Linked DNA regions of Aminobacter aminovorans. The protein of the gene in region 1 binds, or shares a complex with, the protein of each later gene. Links are inferred from orthologs where the notes say so. Each region holds a gene or a part of one and is shown in the gene's direction. Other genes may lie near its edges.

Region 1 (3,025 bases):
GCCGAGCTTGACGTCAACTTCAAGCGCGCAGCGACCAACATCCCGAACATCGATGTCCTGCCGATCCAGGGCATCAACGTTTACGACATTCTGCGCCGCGGCACGCTGGTCCTTTCGAAGGCCGCCGTCGAGGCTCTCGAGGAGCGCTTCAAATGACGGATCTCCGCCACTATGACGTGATCGTCAGCCCGGCGATCACCGAAAAGTCGACCATGGCTTCGGAAAACAACCAGGTCGTCTTCAATGTCGCCAAGAAGGCGAGCAAGCCCGAGATCAAGGCTGCCGTCGAAGCGCTGTTCGGCGTGAAGGTGACTGCTGTGAACACCCTGGTCCGCAAGGGCAAGGTGAAGCGCTTCCGCGGCACGATCGGCCGCCAGAGCGACGTCAAGAAGGCGGTAGTGACGCTGGCCGACGGCCAGTCGATCGACGTCGCGACGGGTCTCTGAGCTGGGCTGAGAGGACAGGACAATGGCACTTAAGAAATTCAAGCCAGTAACGCCGAGCACGCGCCAGCTGGTCATCGTCGACCGCTCGGGTCTGCACAAGGGCAAGCCCGTCAAGGGTCTGACCGAAGGCCTGACGAAGTCGGGCGGCCGTAACAACTACGGTCGCATCACGGCTCGCTTCATCGGCGGCGGTCACAAGCGTTCGTACCGCATCATCGACTTCAAGCGTCGCAAGTTCGACGTCGTCGGCACGGTCGAGCGTCTCGAGTACGATCCGAACCGCACCGCCTTCATCGCACTGATCAAGTACGACGACGGTGAGCTGAGCTACATCATTGCTCCGCAGCGTCTGCAGGCCGGCGACAAGATCATCGCTGGTGAGCAGGTCGACGTGAAGCCGGGCAATGCAATGCCGCTCGCAGCGATGCCGGTCGGCACGATCGTCCACAACATCGAGCTGAAGCCCGGCAAGGGTGGCCAGGTCGCTCGTTCGGCTGGTGCTTACGCTCAACTCGTCGGTCGTGACCAGGGCATGGCGATCCTTCGCCTCAACTCGGGTGAACAGCGCGTCGTCAGCGGTCTCTGCATCGCCACCGTCGGTGCCGTGTCCAACCCGGACCACGGCAACATCAACGACGGCAAGGCCGGCCGCACCGTCTGGCGTGGCAAGCGCCCGCACAACCGCGGCGTGACCATGAACCCGGTCGACCATCCGCACGGCGGTGGTGAAGGCCGCACCTCGGGCGGACGCCATCCGGTGACCCCGTGGGGCAAGCCCACCAAGGGCAAGAAGACGCGGTCCAACAAGGCGACCGACAAGTTCATCCTGCGCTCGCGCCATCAGCGCAAGAGCTAAGAAGAGGTAACGCCAGTGACTCGTTCAGTCTGGAAAGGCCCGTTCATTGACGGCTATCTGCTCAAGAAGGCAGAGAAGGTTCGTGAAGGCGGTCGCAATGAGGTGATCAAGATGTGGAGCCGTCGCTCCACCGTCCTGCCGCAGTTCGTCGGCCTCACCTTCGGTGTCTACAACGGCCAGAAGCACGTCCCGGTCTCGGTGAACGAGGACATGGTCGGCCACAAGTTCGGTGAGTTCGCTCCCACCAGGACCTACTACGGTCACGGCGCGGACAAGAAGGCAAAGAGGAAGTAACATGGGCAAGGCCAAAGCTCCGCGCAGGCTTGCTGACAACGAGGCACGTGCGGTCCTCCGCACGATCCGGGTCAGCCCGCAGAAGCTCAACCTCGTTGCCGCGCTTATCCGCGGCAAGAAGGTAGCGACCGCGCTTTCGGATCTGGAATTTTCGCGCAAGCGCATCGCCGGAACGGTTAAAAAGACCCTCGAATCGGCTATCGCCAACGCGGAAAACAATCACGACCTCGATGTCGATGCACTGGTGGTGGCGGAAGCCTTTGTCGGTAAGTCGATCGTCATGAAGCGTTTCCACGCTCGTGGCCGTGGTCGCGCCAGCCGCATTGAGAAGCCGTTTTCGCACCTCACGATCGTCGTTCGTGAAGTCGAAGAGAAAGGGGAGGCCGCATAATGGGCCAGAAAATCAATCCAATTGGTCTCCGCCTCGGCATCAACCGCACCTGGGACTCGCGTTGGTACGCAAACACCGGCGAGTACGGCCAACTGCTCCACGAAGACATCAAGATCCGCAAGTATCTTGAAGCTGAGCTGAAGCAGGCCGCGATCTCCAAGGTCGTGATCGAGCGTCCGCACAAGAAGTGCCGCGTGACCATTCACGCAGCGCGTCCGGGCCTGATCATCGGCAAGAAGGGCGCCGACATCGAAAAGCTTCGCAAGAAGCTGATGGAGATGACGAAGTCCGAGACGCACCTCAACATCGTCGAGGTTCGCAAGCCGGAGACCGACGCTACGCTGGTCGCACAGTCGATCGCGCAGCAGCTCGAGCGCCGCATTGCTTTCCGTCGCGCCATGAAGCGCGCGGTGCAGTCGGCCATGCGCCTCGGCGCAGAGGGCATCCGCATCAACTGCTCGGGCCGTCTCGGCGGCGCTGAAATCGCTCGTATGGAGTGGTACCGCGAAGGTCGCGTTCCGCTGCACACCCTGCGCGCTGACGTCGACTACGGCACTGCCGAGGCAAAGACCGCCTATGGCATCTGCGGCGTCAAGGTCTGGGTGTTCAAGGGCGAGATCCTCGAGCACGATCCGATGGCTTCCGAGCGTCGCGCAACCGAAGGCGAGCATTCGCATGCTGGCGAGCGCCCTGAGCGCCGCCGTCGCGAAAACGCCTGACACGCATAGGAATTTGGAGTTAGAACGATGCTGCAGCCAAAGCGCACAAAGTTCCGTAAGCAGTTCAAGGGCCGCATCCACGGTACCGCGAAGGGTGGCACCAACCTGGATTTCGGCGGCTTCGGACTGAAGGCGCTTGAGCCGAACCGCGTCACCGCGCGTGAGATCGAGGCGGCTCGCCGCGCGATCACCCGCGAAATGAAACGTCAGGGCCGCGTCTGGATCCGTATTTTCCCAGACGTTCCCGTCACGTCGAAGCCGACCGAAGTCCGCATGGGTAAGGGCAAGGGCGCCGTCGACTACTGGGCATGCCGCATCA
Region 2 (2,910 bases), 2.4 Mb from region 1 along the record:
GCGGCAAAACGGTTAATGTGGCGGTGACAATTGTCGCGCCGCATGGACCGATGCTTGCGCATCGTTTCCCCAAGAATCGCGCCTGAACTATTTCGGGCGAAGCGTCAGGCACGGGGGTGGGCTGCTTCGTAGATTTCCAGCAGCCGCGCCGTGTCGACGCCGGTATAGATCTGGGTCGTCGACAGGCTGGCGTGGCCGAGCAGTTCCTGGATGGTTCTGAGGTCGCCGCCACGGCCAAGCAGGTGGGTGGCGAAGGAATGGCGCAGCGCATGCGGGGTTGCCGTATCGGGCAGGTTGAGCGCTGCGCGCATCTTGCGCATCTCTCGCTGGATGATTGCCGGATCGAGCTGGCCGCCGCGCGCCCCACGAAACAAGGCGCCATCGGGACCCAGATGGTAGGGGCAGAGCTTGCGGTATTCGGCGACGGCCTGGAGTGCAACGGGCAGCACCGGCACGAGACGGGTCTTGCCGCCCTTGCCCGATATGCGCAGCACGGTGTCGCCTGGCGAGGCCAGCTCTGCGCCGGACAGGTTGAGCGCTTCGGAAATGCGCAGGCCTGAGCCATAGAGCAGGGTCAGCACGGCAGCGTTGCGCGCGGCGATCCACGGTTCTTCGGCGAGCTGTTCGCCCACTGAGACGACGCGCTTGGCATCGACCGCCGTCAGCGGCTTGGGCAGCGACTTCGGCTGCCTTGGCGCCCGCAGGGCTGCCGAGCCGGCGGCATTGACGAGGCCCTGGCGTTCGAGGAAGCGCAGCAGCGAGCGTATGCCGGCAAGGCCGCGCCCGAGCGTGCGGGCACCGGCGCCGTCGGCGCGGCGCGAGGCAAGGAAGCCGCGAAGGTCGGCCGGGCGCAGGTCGCGGATGTCGGAAATGGCGGGTGGGCCGCCATTATGGCCGGTCAGGAACTGCAGGAACTGGCGCGTGTCGCGCTCATAGGCATCGACCGTTGCAGCCGAGAGACGGCGTTCGCCGGCAAGCGCCTTCAGCCAGCCTTCGCGGGCGGCCTGCAGGTCGGGTTTTGCGGCGATAAGGAATTCCTGCATTGGCAGCGGGCGTCCGATTGGAATATGGCAGTGTTGAACGCGTGAAGTTGACAAGCAGTGAAGCAGGCGATGGCCAAACCCCAAAATCCTATCCAGATGGCCGTGATCGGCGCCGCCCATGGCATCAAGGGCGAGTTGCGGGTCAAGACCTTTACCGGCGACCCGCTGGCTTTGGCCGACTATGGCCCGCTCTATGCCAAGGACGGCCGCGCCTTCGAGATCGCCGCGATCCGGCCTGCCAACGAGGTGGTGGTTGTGCGTTTCAAGGGCGTGATCGACCGCAACGCGGCCGAGGCGCTGACGGGCACGGAGCTGTTCGTCGACCGTTCGGCGCTGCCCGACGATGGCGACGAGGGCGAGTTCTATCACGCCGACCTCGTCGGCCTTGCCGTGCGCGATGAAACCGGCGAACCGGTGGGCAAGGTGTTTGCCGTGCAGAATTATGGCGGTGGTGACATCCTGGAAATCCAGTACCAGGGCCGCAAGGGCGTGCTGATCCCGTTCACCCAGGCAGCGGTGCCGGTGGTGGATGTATCAGGCGGCTTCGTTGCCATCGACACGGTGGCGGCCGGGCTGGTCGACGATGAAGACGACGCTGACGCACCTTCCGATGGCGAGTTCGACAAACGGCCGCGCGGCCCGAAGGACGCCGGAGGCAATCGCTGATGTTTCGCGCAACCGTGCTCACGCTTTATCCCGAGATGTTTCCCGGGGCGCTGGGGGTATCCCTGGCGGGGCGGGCGATGGAGCGCGGCGACTGGGCGCTGGAGGCGTTGCAGATCCGCGACTTCGCCACCGACAAGCACCGCACCGTAGACGATACGCCGGCCGGCGGCGGCGCCGGCATGGTGATGCGCGCCGACATTCTGGCCAAGGCGATCGACAGTGCTGCGCCCGAGGGCGACACGCGTCCGCGTATCCTGATGAGCCCGCGCGGGAAGCCTCTGACACAAGAACGCGTGCGCGAACTGGCAGCCGGGCCGGGCGCGGTGATCCTGTGCGGGCGTTTTGAAGGCGTCGACCAGCGCGTGATCGATGCGCGCGAGCTGGAAGAGATTTCAGTCGGCGACTTCATCCTTTCGGGTGGCGAGCCGGCAGCACTGGTGTTGCTCGACGCAGTGGTGCGCCTCCTGCCCGGCGTGATGGGCAACGAGGTGTCGGGCGATGAGGAGAGTTTCGAGGGCGGTCTGCTGGAGCACCCGCACTACACCAGGCCGCAGGAGTTCGAGGGCCTGCCCATTCCGGAGGTGCTGACCTCGGGCAACCACGGCAAGATCGCCAGATGGCGCCGCGCCGAGGCCGAGAAGCTGACGCAGGCACGACGGCCGGACTTGTGGGCCCGGCGTGCGGGGAAGAAGGGGTAGGCGGGTACGCTCCCTTCATCTGCCTGTGAGCACCCTCTCCCCGTGAACGTGGAGAGGTGAGAAGCGACGGCGTTTCAGCCTTTTGTGAAGTAATAGCCCGCAAGGAACAGCCCGACCGCGACGACGAAGGTGCGGACGAACGCTTGGGGCACGCGGCGCGCGGTCCAGACGCCGGCATAGCCGCCGAGCGCGACACCCGGCACCATGATCGCGGCATGGGTCCAGGCGACTACACCGCCCGAGGCGAAGATGATGATGGCAACCGCTGCGATGACGATGGAGAGCATGTTCTTCAGCGCGTTGAGGCGGTGGTAGTCGCCGCCTTCGGTGAGGCCGAGGGTGGCCAGCATCATCACGCCCATGCCGGCGCCGAAGAAGCCACCATAGATCGAGGTGAAGAGCTGGACGATGCGGCCGGCGAGCGAGGCGGGTGCGTCAGGGGCGCGTTCGGCTAGCTTTTTTGGGCGCAGCCACGGGCCGGCGGCGAAGAGGGCGGTTGCGGC

The links. The genes of interacting proteins can lie anywhere in the genome.
Region 2: the proteins of rpsS (region 1) and rimM are in contact, whole or in part, in a crystal structure (PDB 3A1P), measured with the Thermus thermophilus proteins. The link is inferred for Aminobacter aminovorans from one-to-one orthologs. Residues at the interface, in WP_011173711.1 of Thermus thermophilus: Lys28, Arg29, Leu30, Lys32, Thr48, Gln56, His57, Val58, Pro59, Val60, Tyr61, Thr63, Met66, Glu73, Phe74, Pro76, Thr77, Arg78, Arg81, His83, Gly84, Lys85, Glu86, Ala87, Lys88, Ala89, Thr90, Lys91, Lys92, Lys93; in WP_008632437.1 of Thermus thermophilus: Val4, Glu5, Ile6, Gly7, Arg8, Arg22, Gly23, Glu24, Val26, Leu84, Glu85, Glu86, Gly87, Arg88, Tyr89, Tyr90, Tyr91, Phe92, Leu94, Asp111, Ile112, Leu113, Asp114, Ala115, Gly116, Ala117, Gln118, Asp119, Val120, Ile122.

What each region holds. Positions count from the first base shown.
Region 1 is NZ_UFSM01000001.1:3,313,921-3,316,945, reverse strand. The notes cover bases 1-2,956. They hold rpsS (30S ribosomal protein S19), read left to right. Parts: upstream 1-1,317; coding sequence 1,318-1,596; downstream 1,597-2,956. Other genes in these bases: rplP (50S ribosomal protein L16), read left to right, coding at 2,734-2,956; rpsC (30S ribosomal protein S3), read left to right, coding at 1,987-2,706; rplV (50S ribosomal protein L22), read left to right, coding at 1,598-1,987; rplB (50S ribosomal protein L2), read left to right, coding at 469-1,302; DY201_RS16345 (50S ribosomal protein L23), read left to right, coding at 153-446. In the rest of the region: more of rplP, read left to right, coding at 2,957-3,025. UniProt on the Escherichia coli protein: In the E.coli 70S ribosome in the initiation state it has been modeled to contact the 23S rRNA of the 50S subunit forming part of bridge B1a; this bridge is broken in the model with bound EF-G.
Region 2 is NZ_UFSM01000001.1:941,915-944,824, forward strand. Bases 70-2,910 are described here. They hold rimM (ribosome maturation factor RimM), read left to right. Parts: upstream 70-1,112; coding sequence 1,113-1,709; downstream 1,710-2,910. Other genes in these bases: DY201_RS04565 (tyrosine recombinase XerC), read right to left, coding at 105-1,043; trmD (tRNA (guanosine(37)-N1)-methyltransferase TrmD), read left to right, coding at 1,706-2,407; DY201_RS04580 (sulfite exporter TauE/SafE family protein), read right to left, coding at 2,482-2,910. UniProt on the Escherichia coli protein: One of at least 4 proteins (Era, RbfA, RimM and RsgA/YjeQ) that assist in the late assembly stage of the 30S ribosomal subunit.